DNA from 2 places in the Mesorhizobium sp. M0478 genome. Region 1 is predicted to be linked to the other one. Evidence: riboswitches for the same ligand, from Rfam matches in the RefSeq annotation. Region 1 holds a riboswitch; the other holds the start of a gene.

Region 1 (7,625 bases):
ATCGACCGCCTCGCGCTTCTGGTCGAGCGTGGCGATTTCCAGATTGGTGCCGAGCCGCACCGAGCCGGCATCGGGCTTCATCTCGCCGGTAAGCATCTTCAACAGCGTCGTCTTGCCGGCGCCGTTCGGCCCGACAAGGCCGACGCGATCGCCGCGCTGAATGCGGGTCGAGAAGCCCTTGACCACGGTCAGGTCGCCAAAACTCTTCTCGATGTTCTTGGCCTCGATCACCAGCTTGCCGGATTCGGCGGCGTCGCTGGCCACCATGGTCGCCGAGCCCTCGGCGCCGCGATGGCCGCGAAAACGCTGGCGCATGGTCTGCAGTTCGCCCAGGCGGCGCATGTTGCGTTTGCGGCGAGCCGTCACGCCATAGCGCAGCCAATGCTCCTCGCGCACGATCTGGCGGCCGAGCTTGTGCTGTTCGCGCTCTTCCTCTTCCAGCACAAGGTCGCGCCATTCCTCGAAATGGCCAAAGCCCTTGTCGAGGCGGCGGGTCTGGCCACGGTCGAGCCAGACGGTGGCGCGCGAGACGCGTTCGAGGAAGCGTCGGTCGTGCGAGATGACGATCAGCGCCGAAGACGTCCGGACGAGCTCCTCTTCCAGCCATTCGATGACCGACAAATCGAGATGGTTGGTCGGCTCGTCAAGCAGCAGAATATCGGGTTCGGGCGCCATGACGCGGGCAAGTGCTGCGCGGCGCGCCTCGCCACCGGAGAGATCGTTGGGGTTCTCCGTGCCGGCGAGGCCGAGATGCTCCATCAGATATGTGGCGCGGTAGGGATCGTCGGCAGGCCCAAGCCCGGCCTCGACATAGGCACGCACATTGGCAAAGCCGTCCATGTCGGGCATTTGCGGGAGATAGCGCACCGTTGCCGAAGGCTGGCGGAAGACCTCGCCGTCTTGCGGCTCGATCAGACCGGCGGCAATCTTCAGGAGCGTCGACTTGCCGGAGCCGTTGCGGCCGACGAGCGCGATCTTGTCACCGGCGGACGCCGTCAGTTCGGCGCCATCGAGCAGCGGCGTGCCGCCAAAGGTCAGTCTTATGCCGTCGAGGTTGAGAAGGGGCGGGGCCATGTCAGCTTTCAGGCAAGGGGTAGGGGTGGGCGAGCAGCAGCGCGCGGCCATGGCCGAGCTCAATTTCGAGGCCGCCCCCGGTCTTGTTGGACTTGACCTCGTTCGAGATGGTCAGCGACGAGCCGAACACGACCTCGACATGGTCGAGCGGCCACTTCGCGCCGGACACGGTGAGGCCCGAAAGATCGGAAAAGCCGAGCACCGAAAACAGCGTTCCGTCGGCATAGTCGAAGCCGGCCTTGCCGGGCAGCAAAGGGGCGCCTTCCTGCGCTCCGCTGGTCAACAGCACTTTTGTGCCTGTCTCTGCCAGTTGAAGGCTGAGCGCCAGATGCAGGAAGGCGTGGTCGGCGCGCTTGCCGCCGAAAGCGCCGGCCAGCACCAGGCTGGTGGCGCCGCGTTCCAATGCCGCCGCGATCGCCAGCTCGCCATCGGTCTTGTCCTTTTCGGGAGGAAACACCTCCCGCGGCACGGCGGCGAGATCGGCAGGCAGGTCCGCCGGCACGGAATCGAAATCGCCGACCCACAGCTCCGGCATCAGGCCGATCAGGCGGGCATGACCGATGCCGGCGTCGGCGGCGATGACGCGCGTGCCCGCGACCTGGCGGTCGAGCCGCGGCGTGCGGACGAGATCGCCGCCAAGCAGGATGGTGAATGTGCTCATATCCGCTGGCCCTTACCAGCCCCGCCGACGAAACGGAAGGCCGAGCGGCACCGTCACTCTTTGTTGGAGCATGATCTTTTTCCGGAAACGGATTCCACTTTCCGGGATCATGCTCGGGCAAACTTCCGCTTGCGTGGCACCTTGGCCGAGCCTATGTGTCGAAACGCTCTAACGGGGTGCCGGACGCGATCTTCGCGGGCCGGCTGAGAGGCAGTCTCGCCAACCCGCTGAACCTGATCCGGTTTGTACCGGCGGAGGGATTAGACGCTTCGGACAGCCCGACGCCTCAATTCCTTTCAACACGAATGAAGGAGGCGCCGATGCGCATGTTTTTGTCCCGTCTTGTCCCAGCGCTGGGGCTTGCTGTTTCGCTACTGGCAAGCCCTGCGTCAGCGCAGGAAAAACTCACGATCTATACCTATGAGAGTTTCACTGCCGACTGGGGTCCGGGACCCCAGGTGAAGAAGGAATTCGAAGCCGAGTGCGGCTGCAGCGTCGACTTCGTCTCGGCGGCCGACGGCGTCGCGCTGCTCAACCGCGTCAAGCTCGAAGGTGCCTCGACCAAGGCAGATATCGTGCTTGGCCTCGACACCAACCTCACCGCGGAAGCCAAGGCTTCCGGCCTGTTTGTCCGACATGGCGCGGTGGCTGAAAACAACGTGCCGGGCGGCTGGAGCGACGACACTTTTGTGCCCTATGATTATGGTTATTTCGCCGTCGTCTACGACACCGAAAAGCTGAAGAGCCCGCCGAAGAGCCTGAAGGAACTGGTCGAGGGCGATGCCGCCGACAAGATCGTCATCCAGGATCCGAGGACGTCGACGCCGGGCCTCGGCCTGCTGCTGTGGGTCAAGTCGGTCTATGGCGACAAGGCGCCGGAAGCCTGGGCGAAACTCAGGGGCAAAGTGCTGACGGTGACGCCGGGCTGGAGCGAGGCCTACGGCCTGTTCACCAAGGGCGAGGCGCCGATGGTGCTTTCCTATACGACGTCGCCGGCCTACCACATGGTGGCCGAGAACACCGGGCGCTACCAGGCCGCCTCGTTCGAGGAGGGCGAGTATCTGCAGGTCGAGGTCGCGGGCATCACCACCACGGGCGCGAAGAACCCGCTGGCGGCGAAGTTCCTGGCCTTCATGACCGGGCCGAAATTCCAGGATGTCATTCCGGAGACCAACTGGATGTTCCCGGCCGGGAAAACCGACAAGCCGCTCAATCCGGCTTTTGATAGGCTGGTCAAGCCGGCGAAGACCTTGCTGTTCAGCCCGGAAGAGGTCGCGGCAAATCGCAAGGCCTGGGTGGATGAATGGCTGGCGGTGATGAGCAAGTAGATTTGGCTGTATAGTCAAAAGATGAGTGCTCTACGGCGCCCCCCTCTGTCCTGCCGGACATCTCCCCCACGAGGGGGGAGATTGGCCTTTACGTTGACTTTCGCCAATCTCCGAAGCTGCAGGAATGAGCGGAGCGCTAAAACCGCCAATCTCCCCCCTCGTGGGGGAGATGTCCGGCAGGACAGAGGGGGGCGCGAAGGAACGCGACGCCCGGTAAAGAGTGCAACGCTCTGACCCCCGCATCACGGCCGGCATTGTCGCGCTTGCGGCAATCGCGCTGCTGATCGGTGGCGCCTTCGCCGGCCTTATCCGCGAAGGCGCGCACGACCTTTCCGGCGCCGCGTCCGCCTTTGACCTCTATCTCCTGCGCGTTGTCCGCTTCACGCTCTGGCAGGCTGCGCTCTCGACTCTGCTTTCCGCCGTACCGGCGCTCTTCGTCGCCCGGTCGCTGTCGCGGCATCCGCGCTTCTTCGGACGCGGCTTCATCCTGCAGCTGTTCACTGTGCCCCTTGCCTTGCCGGCAATTGTCGGAGCGCTGGGCATACTGGCGCTCTATGGCCGCGCCGGTTATTTCGCCGCGATCGGTGGCCAGAGCTGGCCCGACATCTATGGGCTGTCGGGCATCCTCGTCGCCCACGTCTTCTTCAACCTGCCGCTGGCCACCCGGCTCTTCCTCGAAGCGCTGGGAACGGTGCCGGCCGATCAATGGCGGCTGGCGAGCCAGCTCGGCATGGGGGCGAGGCCAGCCTTCCGGCTGATCGAGTGGCCGGTGCTGCGCGCCGCGCTGCCGGGCGTCGCCGGGCTTGTCTTCATGCTTTGCATCACCTCCTTCACCATCGTGCTGATCCTCGGCGGCGGGCCGGCGGCGACGACGTTGGAAGTCGCCATCTATCAGGCGCTGCGTTTCGACTTCGATCCGGCGCGAGCGGTGACGCTGACGGTGCTGCAGATCGCGCTGACTTTTGCCGTCATGCTGGCGCTGACGCGGCTCGGCGCCAATGTGACCGGCGACGCCAATTTGCCTGTCGCGCCGCGCCGCTATCACTTGGCCGGCAAAGCAGAAACAGCGTTCAACGCCGTCCTGATCGTGCTCGCCTTGCTGTTCGTCGCCGGACCAATGGCGGCCACCGTCGCGTCCGGCCTCGACGCCGATCTCGGCCGGTTGGCGGGCGAGAGTGCCGTGCGTCAGGCGACGCTGACCAGCGCCGGTCTCGCCTTCTCGGCGGCGCTACTTTCGGTGGCGCTGTCGCTGTCGCTGATCATGGCGCGTCGGGCATTGTCGCTGCGCCGCCGGTCCAGTGCCCGTTCATTGCTCGAACATGCCACCGACACCGGCGCCGGCTTCGTCCTCGTCGTGCCGCCCATTGTCATCGGCGCCGGCTGGTTTCTCCTGCTGCGCACGGTCAGCGATGTCTTTGCCATCGCGCCGGTCATGGTCGTCACCGTCAATGCGGTGATGGCGATGCCCTTTGCCATCCGCGCGATGCGCCCGGCCTATGATGCGGCGAGCGAGCGCCACGAAAAGCTGTGCGCGCAGCTCGGCATTGCGGGCTGGAACCGGCTGCTTCTGGTCGACTGGCCATCGCTCCGGCGGCCGCTGGCCACCGGCTTTGCCTTCGCCATGGCGCTGTCGCTCGGCGATCTCGGCGTCATCGCGCTGTTCGGCAGCGATTCGGTGCAGACCTTGCCCTATCTCCTGCTGGCGCGCATGGGCAGCTATCGCACGGCCGATGCTGCCGGGCTGGCTTTGCTGCTCGGGGCGGTCTGCCTTGCATTGGTGGTCGCGGCAGACTGGCTGGGACGGGGAGAGAGATCGTGACGTCCGCTGTGGAGAAAGGCACGACTGTCCGGCTGGACGAGGTCTCGTTCAGCTATGGCGAAACGTCATTCCTGTTCGATGTCGAATTCGATACATCTAAGATCACCGCCATCATGGGGGCAAGTGGTTCGGGCAAATCGACCTTGCTCGATCTGGTGGCTGGTTTCGAGACGCCGGAGTCCGGTCGTGTGCTGATCGGCGCCGCCGATGTCGGCGCCAAGCCGCCTTCGGCGCGGCCGGTGTCGATGGTGTTCCAGGAAAACAATCTGTTTGCTCATCTCTCGGTGGAGAAGAATGTCGGGCTCGGCCGCTCGCCATCGCTCAACCTGACCGACGCCGATCGCGCCGCGATCGCCGAGGCGCTTGACCGCGTCGGCCTGGCCGGCAAGGAAATGCGCCTGCCGCGCGAACTCTCCGGCGGCGAAAGGCAGCGCGTGGCGCTCGCCCGCGTTCTGGTGCGCGACCGGCCAGTGCTGCTGCTCGACGAGCCGTTCGCTTCGCTCGGGCCAGCACTGCGCGACGACATGCTCGACCTGGTGGCCGGCGTTCATGCCGAGCGGGCGATGACGGTGCTGTTCGTCACGCATCAGCCGGAAGACGCTCGCCGTATCGGCGAGCAGATGGTTTTTCTGGACAATGGCAGGGTTGCCGCGACGGGACCTGCCGCCGATTTTTTCGACGGCACTGGCCCTGAAGCGTTTCGGCGCTATATCGGCGCAAGTTCGGGCTGATCACGCGATATTGCCCGGAAGCGGACATAATTTACGACCAAACCGGCTACAGGTGATGTGGCGCTTGCTTGCCATGGTCCAGTCGATGTGGCTAGGTCCGCTTAGTACTGGTCCGGCACGAGCCGTGATTTGCCCCCTACAGCGCCGCATCCGGCCGGATGCGTAAACGCTGTAGGTTTTTTGATGTGTGCAGGATTGCCAACGAAAACCGATTTTTCGCTGGCGCGGACCCCGGTCCAAATCATGCGCCGAGAGCTGAAGGAACGCCGTGCTGCCGACCGGCACTGACACTTTGAAACGCAGACCGCTGGTGCGCTTCCTCGCGCTGGCCGGCCTTGCCGTGGCGCTGGCCAGCTGCCAGATGTTCACGCCTCCCGAAGTGCAGGAATCCGGCTTCCAGCCTTCCGACAAGCCGATCACGGTCGACAATGTCGCCGCCAACAGCAAGCTTGCCGAACTGGCGAAGGCGCAACATCCGCGCATCCTTGCCACCTATGGCGGCGAATATTCCGATCCCAAGCTCGAGCGCATGGTGGCCAAGGTTGTCGGCAGCCTGACCGTGGTGTCGGCCAATCCGACCCAGACCTATCGCATCACCATCCTCAATTCGCCCAACGTCAACGCTTTCGCGCTGCCGGGTGGCTATCTCTACGTCACCCGCGGCCTGCTGGCACTGGCCAATGATTCGGCTGAACTCGCCGCCGTCATCGCGCATGAGATGGGCCACGTCACCGCCAATCACGGCTTGCAGCGCCAGCAGCTCGAGGCCGAGGAAGGCCTGGCGACCAAGGTGGTCTCCGATGTGCTGGGCGACAGCCCGACCGCCAAGCAGGCATTGATCCGCGGCAAGCTGAGGCTGGCGCAGTTCTCGCGCAACCAGGAGCTGGAGGCAGACGCCATCGGCATCAAGTCGATCGGCGAGGCCGGTTACGATCCCTATGCCGCCGGGCGTTTCCTGCAGTCGATGTCGGCCTATACCGATTTCCGCTCGATCAGCGGCGCCACCGACGCCAGCCTCGACTTCCTGGCCACGCACCCCAACACGCCGCAGCGAATTGATCTGGCGCAGCGCCACGCCCGTCAGTTCGGCGCGCCGGGCATCGGCACCCGCGACCGCGATTCCTTCCTGGCCGGGATAGACGGCCTGCTCTATGGCGACACGCCGGAAGAGGGCTATGTGCGCGGCCAGACCTTCCTGCATCCGGGCCTCGGCGTATCGTTCACGGTGCCCGACGGCTTCATCATCGACAATTCGGCGGCGGCAGTGACGGCGACCGGTCCCGGCGACATGGCGATCCGCTTCGACGGTGTGTCGATCGACAAGGATCGTGCGCTGACCGACTACATCAGAAGCGGCTGGGTGGCCGGTCTCGACGAGACCAGTGTGCGCCAGGAGACGATCGACGGCAACCAGGCGGCGACCGCGCACGCCGGCGCCGATGGCTGGCAGTTCGACATTGCGGTGATCCGCGCCGGCGGTCAGGTCTACCGGCTTTTGACAGCGGCCCCCTCTGCCAGCACGACACTCGATCCGGTGGCACGCTCGGTCAGCGGTTCGTTCCGCGTGCTCAGCCCCGCCGAGAAAGCGGCACTGAAGCCGCTGCATATCCGCGTCGTCACGGTACAGGCCGGGCAGACGATGGGCACACTTTCGGCGCAGATGGTCGGCGTCGACCGCAAGCTCGATCTGTTCCGCGTGCTCAACGCGATGTCGCCGGGCGCCTCGGTTTCGGCCGGCGACAAGGTCAAGATCGTCACGGACAGATAGCGCCGGTCTTCGTCAGAAACCCCAGCCTTCGCATGCTTTTTTCTGAGATAACTCAGGGGCGGTACCCCTGTTCCTGGCAATCTCAGGCCGCCATGAACTCCGGATTCTGCTTCACCAGCGCGAGCTTGAGCTTTTCCATGGCGCGGGCCTCGATCTGGCGGACACGCTCCTTGGAAATGCCGAGCGTCTCGCCGAGCGCCTCAAGCGTCGCACCTTCGTCGGTCAGCCGGCGCTCCTCGATGAT
Region 2 (7,625 bases), on a different contig from region 1:
GCATCCCAATCCTGCCGGCGCGGCGTCGGCGCTTCCACCTCGTCATTGGCGATCCTGTCGCGGGCATCGTTTTTGCTCGGTGGCGCCTCGACCTCGTCATTGGGTTTTCTGTTTCGTTCTTCCATGATTGCCTCCTCCGGGCGGCTTTGCGTCGAGAAGGTGGAACTCACTTCCGGCTGTCAGGTTCCGGCAACCACTCCATCTCCGTGGAACCAATTGCCGCCAGTCTGCTTTGCCAAGGACTAGTCTGCTTTGCCAAGGAGATGAATCCAGAGGAGCTGGACCATGAAGACTTTCCCCCTCATCCCATGCGTGCTGCTCTTGGCGCTGGCCGACCCGGCGGCTGCGCAGGACAATGGCGACCGGAACGGCCCTGCCGCGCCTTGCCAGGCGCAGCCTCAGGACGATGGTCAGAAGCCGCCGGTCGCCAATGGCGGCGGCGAATCGACCAGCACGCTCGGTCCCTGCGGCGGCGTGCTGCAGCCGCCGCCCAGTGGTGACCAGGGTATGACGCAGCCGCCGCCGGATCAGGGCAAGACGCCGGTGATCAAGCCTGGCGAGGTGCCTGCGCAGCCGCCGGATCAATGACCTTTGCTTGAAACTTCACGGCGTGGCACGAAGGCGGTCGGTTCCGGTCTTGGCCGGGCGACGCGGTCACCGGATCAATGCCGGCGCCGGCCGCAATCGCCACCGGAATTGGAGCCGTGCATCATCCATGTCGAAGGTCTCCTGAGGGATTGTGCTTCAATGCGAATCTTGCGGGTGCGGGTTCTGCTGGCATGACCGGGAAGCCGATCAATTTAGTCTCCGCTTGCGGAACAAGACCGTACCGGCTGCGTTTGCCTCCAGGAGCCCGCCACCTCGATCTGCGCTGTTTTCGCCTCATGCGGGAACACGGCGGAGCTCGCCAACAACGACAGGAGACGAAGATGAAAACCATCCTTATTCCCGCCGTCGCCGGGCTCGCCATGATCGCTGGTATCGGCATTGCCGCCGCCGACGAGGTCATCGTCACGCAGCCGGCACAGCAGCAGGTGATCATCACCCCGGAACAGCGCACGGTCGTGCACCAGTACGTAAAGAAACATCCGCTTGCCTCGGTCAATCTGCTCGGCGTCGAATTGAATGTCGGCACTGCCTTGCCTGACACTGTCGAGCTGCAGGAGGTTCCCGACGTTCAGTACAGATACGCCGTCGTCGACAACCATACCGTGTTGGTCGACCCCAGCACGCGCAGGATTGTCGAGGTGGTCGAGTAACGCTCGACAACCTAACCATTCATCGGTGATACGGCCCTGTCGTTCTTCCCAAAAGGGCGGCAGGGCCGAATGACGAACATGATGAAAGGAGAATTGCCATGTTGCCGCATGTCGAGACCCCGAACTCCGCCAATGTTGCGGCGTGTTGCGACAAGTTGCTGGCCGAGCGCAACACGGCGCTGCTATCGATGAAGGAAGCGATCGCGCTCCTGCGGGAGCGCACCGGCACCGATCGTTCGGATGCCGACCTCGCGGGGCTGATCGTCAAGAAAGCGGCGCTACTCGGCGTTGCGGTGATTTCCGACCCGCGCTGAGATGTCTCGTCACTCAAGACGCCGGCCGAATTTTCGGCTAATGTTTTCGTGGAATCTGGACCAACCGACCGGACCCAACCACGGAGGCTTAAGTGACGGACGACAAACAGGACCGCATTCGCCAGCGCGCGCACGAGATCTGGGAAAAGGCCGGCCGGCCTGAAGGCGCGCATCAGGAACACTGGGAGCAGGCCACGGCTGAAGTCGATGGCGCGGTCGCCAAGCCCAAAAAGGCGGCGAAGAAAGCTGACGCCAAGCCCGCCAAGGCAGCCGCCAAGCCAAAGGCGGCGAAGCCTGCCGCCGCAAAGTCCGGCAAAGCCAAATCGAAATAAGGCCAGAAATAAGGCCAGTCGAAATAAAGCAAGGCCGGAATTCGCTGGCCGGGGCCATCCTTGGCGCCCGCCGTTCAGGCGCGCCCGAGCCTCTCAACCTGACGAATTGCGCCTGCGACGGGCAGCGCAATTCCTTGTGTTTGGCGACAGGCGCCCTCATGCCTCCCAGGCATAACTCGACAGCGCAAAGCGAATGCCGGCAGCTGTCATGGCCAGTTCGCATTCGGTGATCTGGCGCAGGTGGCGCAGATAGCGCGTCACGGTCTGTGGCAGCCAGCCGGCGCAGGCCTCGACATAGGCGCGGCTGTGAACAAGGGTGCCGGTCGACAGCCTCTCGTCCTTCTCGGCAACGACTTTCAGATATTGGCGGATGAAGCGGATGTCGTCGGCGATGTCTTGGCTGGCCATTCGCCAGGCCCCGGCGAGGCGTTCGCACTGATCGAATGACAAGGGCAACAAAGGGGGCGGCAATAAAGGCGGCGGCAACAAAGGCGGCGGCAACGACGGGGGGGACAGCAAAGGCCGAGAGAGATCGGCGAAGGCAACATGGTTCGCTGTGCTCAAGGACATTCCTCTCTGCGAAAAGAGATATCGTACTTTATGTACGAATAAGCGTCAAGCCAATTTCGTACGGTTGGGACGATGGAAATGAATATAGCAGCGGTCGCTTCAGCTAATCCCGCATCGTGAATCCTTCAGGAGTCGCACCAATTTCGCGGAGGGATTTCCCCAGGATGGTGTGACTGTTTTCCCTCGTGGCGGCGTCGAACAGGTTCAAGCCGCCCCGGATCGTCTCGCGCCAGTTTTCGCCCTTGTCCCACGCTTCCATGAAGGCGAAGGCAAGGTCGTCCTGGCGACGCGTGGCTTCGAGCGCTTGGGTCAGCAGGCGCGCTTGATGGAGATCCTTCTCCCGCTTGGCGCCAGCGCTCGGCCCGCGTCGCGAGGCGACGATCAGCTTGTGGATGGCGTAGCGCTGGGGCGAGGGGACCAGCACAGGCAAGCCCGAGCGATGCAGGAGCACAGTCCGGATGGGGTCGCGGATAAGGAAATCCAGAAACCGTAAGGGCTGCGCGGAGTCTCTGCCGTTTTCTTATAATTACGTTTATCAGCTTGAATTTCAACGCAGTTATAAGAAGTTCGTGGAAACCTTATAACGCAACGAGTCGTCTGTTAACGCCCGGGCGCCCGGCACGTCTGGCCCAAAACACTTTCCCGCAGTGCCTCAACAAACGGCTTCCCCAATGCCGCGAACGGTGCTTTAACCCGCTCATCCACAGGGGTGCTCCGTATGGTCGGGGCTGAGATGAGGGCGGCAAGCCTTCGGACCCTAAAGCTGATCTGGATAATACCAGCGGAGCGAGGCGGGCGATGTTTTCAGGCGCACAGATTTCCCTTTATCCCATGACCGACGATTTCGTCGGCGTCATCCTCGGCGCGCTCGATCCCTGGCGCGATCGGCTGCGGATCGAAACCGATGACATCTCGACCCTTACGGTCGGGCCGCCCGAGGTGCTGTTTCCCGCAATGCGCGACCTGTTCGTGGCGGCGGCCAAAAGCGGCAAGCACTGCGTGCTTTCGGCGGCGGTCTCGCGCGGCTGTCCGGGTGAGCCCGACGATCCGATCTGCCGCTCCGACGAGACCGGCGGCCCCGCCATTCCGCTGGACGAGCGCAAGATCGCCGCGATCCGCGCTGTCCAGGCCACGCCGTCGACCGGCCAGCAGGTGGCGGCGCAGTTCTCGCTCTACGTTATGGGCACGGGCGACCATATGGACGAGATCTACGGCTGCATCGATTTCCTGAAACAGTCCGGCGTCTTTGAGCGCTCAAAGAACTTCTGCACCAAATTGCGTGGCGATGCCGGTGCGGTGTTTGCCACGCTCAACGAGGCCTTCTGCCGCTTCGGCCCCGGCGCCGGCCACGTCACCCTCGACATCACGATCTCGGCGAACAGCCCGAGCGCCGTCTGAGCCGCGGCTCAAGCGTCGTTCCTTGAGGATATTGCCGTGGCTGGTTTATCTGACCCATTGCGTGGAGGAGATGCCTCTGACCCCTCAGCACAAAGAGGAGGGGAGCCATTGGCGATTGGCGAAGACCGCGATGCCCACGAATCTCCCCCCTCGAGCGGGAGATGGCTGGCAGGCCAGAGGGGGTCCCAGCGCGTGGAGCGCCGACGTCCTTTTCGCATCGGCAAGGCGTGGGCGCTCTATGCTAGACGACCCCCTCTGTCGCCTTCGGCGACATCTCCCCCTCGAGGGGGGAGATTAGCCGCCGGCATCGCCAAGACCATCCCCGCCGCCTTCGCCTTCGCCCTGCTCCTCGCGGCCTGGGAGCTCTACGCCCGCTACGGCGGTGTCGCCCCCACCGTGCTGCCGGCGCCGTCGCGCGTGCTGCAGCAGGCCTGGGAGCATCGCGCCGCCCTGGCCGACAACACGCTGCCTACCATCCGCGCCACATCAGCCGGCTTCGCCTGCTCGTTGGTCGCTGCCTTCGTGCTTTCGGCGCTGGTCGATTTCCTGGCCCCGCTGCGCCGCACGCTGTTTCCGCTGCTGATCGTCAGCCAGACCTTGCCGCTGGTCGCGATCGCGCCGCTCATCGTGCTGTGGTTCGGCTTCGGGCTGATGCCAAAAATCCTGCTTGTGGCGCTCGTCACCTTCTTCCCGATGATGGTCGCGCTGGTCGAAGGTTTTGCTGCGACCAGCAAGGAGATTTCGCAGATGCTCGCCGCCATGGGGGCAGGGCGCTGGCGTATCTTCTGGCTGGCGCGCCTGCCTTCGGCGCTGCCCTATTTCTTCGCCGGGCTGCGCATCTCCATCACCTACGCCGTGGTCGGCGCGATCTTCGCCGAATATGCGGGGGCGGCGAAGGGGCTGGGCATCTACATGCTGAATGCCAAGAACAACTTTCGGCCCGATCTGGTGCTCGCCGCGGTCGCCGTCAGCGCCGCGCTCACGCTTGTCTTGTTCGCCATTGCGGTGCTCGTCCAGCGCTTCGCCATGCCTTGGGAGAATGCAGGGAGCGAAAGCCGCGACGGCAAGGTTGAAGCTGCAGAAGAGAACCGTCAATGACGCGGCTCGAACTCCGGGACATCAGGAAGAACTTCGGCGCGCTTGAGGTGCTCGCCGGAATTTCGCTTCATGTCGCGGCCGGCGAGTTCGTTTCCATCCTCGGCCCTTCCGGCGCCGGCAAGTCGACGCTGTTCCAGTTGCTGACCGGCGCACTGAAAGGTGAGGTCGACATGCGCTTCGACGGCGCGCCAATGCAGGGCAACCCCTTCGCCTTCATGCCGCAGCGCGACTCGCTGATGCCGTGGCGGCGCGTCATCGACAATGTGACGCTGGGGCTGGAAGTGCAGGGTCTTGGCCGCAAGGCGGCGCGCGAACGCGTCGCGCCTTTGTTTGCCGAGTTCGGCCTTGCCGGCTTCGAGCGCGCCTGGCCGGCGGAACTTTCCGGCGGCATGCGCCAGCGCGCCGCCCTTTTGCGCACCGTGGTGCAGCAGCGCGACATGCTGCTGCTCGACGAGCCCTTTGGCGCGCTGGATGCACTGACCCGCGCGGGTATGCAGCGCTGGCTGGAAGGCATGTGGCAGCGCCAACGCTGGACGGCGCTGCTGATCACCCATGACGTGCGCGAAGCCGTCTACCTCTCCGATCGCATCTATCTGATGTCGGCGCGGCCGGCCCGCATCATCGGCGAGATTGCCGTGCCGCTGCCGCGCCCGCGCACCACCGGCAGCGATGCCGCGCGCCAGGCCGCCGCGCTCGAAGCCGACATCCTCGACACGCTGCTCAATCCCGGGACTGACCGGCCCTCGTTCCCGCAGACCGCTCAAAGGAGTTTTTCATGACCGAATTCACACGCCGGCAGGCTTTGCTGCTGACGCTGGCTGCCGGACTGCCGCTTGCCTCTCGCGCTCATGCGGCTACGCAAAAAATCACCGTCGCGCTCGACTGGACGGTCAACACCAACCATGTCGGCCTGTTCGTTGCCCGCGACAAAGGGTTCTACCACGAGGCCGGGCTCGATGTTGAGATCCTGCCCTATGGCGATACTGGCGCCGGCACGCTGGTCGCCAACCGCATCGCCGATTTCGGCATTGCCGGCGTCGGCCTGTTCACCCAGCGGGCTGCCGGCGCCGATCTCAAGGCGGTCTACGCCGTGGTCCAGCAGGAGACCGGCCGGTTGGTCTTCAACGCGGATCGCGGCGAGATCAAGAGTCCCAGGAATCTCGACGGTCTGACCTATGGCGGCTTCGGCAGCGCCTGGGAAAACACGCTGATCTCGACCATCATCCGCCACGATGGCGGCAAGGGCGTTTTCGAGACGGTGACATTAGGCACCTCGGCCTATGAGGCGCTGGCCAACGGCTCGGTCGACTTCACGCTGGAGGTCTCGACCTGGGAAGGCGTCGCTGCCGAGTTGAAAGGCGTCAGGCAGCGCGGCTTCCGCTACGCCGACTACGGCGTGCCCGACGAGCACACCACCTTGATCGCCTCCAGCAATGCATATCTCCAGGCAAACCCGAAGGCCGCATCGGCCTTCGTCGAGGCAACGCGGCGCGGCTACCAATTTGCCTGCGATCACCCGCAGGAAGCCGGCGATCTGCTGATCGCTTCCAACAGGGATGCGCTGACCGACCCGGCGCTGATCCACGCTTCGCTGAAAATGCTGGTCGACGGACACTTCTTGCGCAGCCAGGACGGCGTCATCGGCACCATCGCCAGGGCCAAGATCGAGGCGATCGGAACCTACCTCTTCAGGGCCGGCATATTGCTCGATGGCGATGGCAAGGTTCTGAAGGAGAAGCCGGATTTCGGGGGGTATTTTACGAACGAGTTTTTGGGCGCGTAATCTCCCCCCTCGAGGGGGAGATGTCGCCGAAGGCGACAGAGGGGGTCGGTACGTCCTGACGCGACTTCCTATCGCGGACAGAGGACGTCAGCGCCTTACGCGCGGCGACCCCCTCTGGCCTGCCGGCCATCTCCCCTTCGAGGGGGGAGATTGCGCCTCACCGCCTTCTCCCTCACATATCGATCATCGAGCGCTTCACCCGGCCGATGATGGTGATGGCGCCTTCCAGCGCCGGCGGCGGGATGTCCATGTAGGAGGCCGGCTGGAAGGGCGGGTTCTCGTTGGGGCGGTAACGCTTGTAGGTGGCCTGGCCGGATTCGTCCGAAATGACGTAGCAGCCATTGGTCACCAGCCGCTTGTCCCTGAGGTTGACGAAGATGATCGAATCCGGTGGCGAGATCTTGTTCATCGACGGGCCGTCGACGCGCAGAGCAATCCATTGGCCCTGCTCCAGATCGGTGGTGGGGATGGTCGGATAGTCGCTGAGATTGACCACCATGTCCTGGCTGCCGAGTTCGCCGGCGCTGATCCATGAGACGATGGGCACATCGACGGTGGCCAGCGACGGCATCGGGATCTGCCGGCCCGACTCGTCAAAGCCGAAATGGCCCCCCGCAAGGCTGCCGCCGTCACCGTTGAACAAGAGCCAGCCGGGATCGACGCCGAACAGGCGGCCGTATTTCTCCGCCGCCTTGCGCGACAGCGGCCGGTTACCATTCTCGTGACTGATCAGCGTGTTCTTGTTGATGTCGCGCAATGCCCGCGCCGCGTCGCTCGGCGAGGCATAACCCGCCTCCGCCCGCGCCTGCTGCAATCTGTGCCTCGGTTCCTGCATCGTACAAATCGCCTGAAATTTATCGTCCAATATGTA

Evidence for each region. Region 1 has a riboswitch for thiamine pyrophosphate ahead of thiB (thiamine ABC transporter substrate binding subunit). Riboswitches for the same ligand answer to the same signal wherever they lie in the genome.
Region 2: another riboswitch for thiamine pyrophosphate. It lies ahead of NKI64_RS15345 (YkoF family thiamine/hydroxymethylpyrimidine-binding protein); the one in region 1 lies ahead of thiB (thiamine ABC transporter substrate binding subunit).

The regions. Positions count from the first base shown of each region.
Region 1 covers NZ_JAMYRH010000001.1:503,472-511,096, reverse strand. Annotated here, with positions in the region: gene NKI64_RS02495 (ABC-F family ATP-binding cassette domain-containing protein) at 1-1,074, opposite strand, end outside; gene NKI64_RS02490 (thiamine diphosphokinase) at 1,076-1,735, opposite strand; TPP riboswitch at 1,898-2,012, shown strand; gene thiB (thiamine ABC transporter substrate binding subunit) at 2,056-3,063, shown strand; gene thiP (thiamine/thiamine pyrophosphate ABC transporter permease) at 3,284-4,882, shown strand; gene thiQ (thiamine ABC transporter ATP-binding protein) at 4,879-5,613, shown strand; gene NKI64_RS02470 (M48 family metalloprotease) at 5,975-7,381, shown strand; gene NKI64_RS02465 (RNA polymerase factor sigma-32) at 7,464-7,625, opposite strand, start outside.
Region 2 covers NZ_JAMYRH010000005.1:336,785-344,409, forward strand. Annotated here, with positions in the region: gene NKI64_RS15310 (hypothetical protein) at 1-125, opposite strand, end outside; gene NKI64_RS15315 (hypothetical protein) at 286-588, shown strand; gene NKI64_RS15320 (DUF1236 domain-containing protein) at 930-1,259, shown strand; gene NKI64_RS15325 (hypothetical protein) at 1,358-1,573, shown strand; gene NKI64_RS15330 (DUF2934 domain-containing protein) at 1,666-1,905, shown strand; gene NKI64_RS15335 (hypothetical protein) at 2,062-2,313, opposite strand; partial or broken gene NKI64_RS15340 (GSU2403 family nucleotidyltransferase fold protein) at 2,579-2,968, opposite strand; TPP riboswitch at 3,171-3,283, shown strand; gene NKI64_RS15345 (YkoF family thiamine/hydroxymethylpyrimidine-binding protein) at 3,274-3,873, shown strand; gene NKI64_RS15350 (ABC transporter permease) at 4,129-4,971, shown strand; gene NKI64_RS15355 (ABC transporter ATP-binding protein) at 4,968-5,750, shown strand; gene NKI64_RS15360 (ABC transporter substrate-binding protein) at 5,747-6,754, shown strand; gene NKI64_RS15365 (LexA family transcriptional regulator) at 6,927-7,589, opposite strand.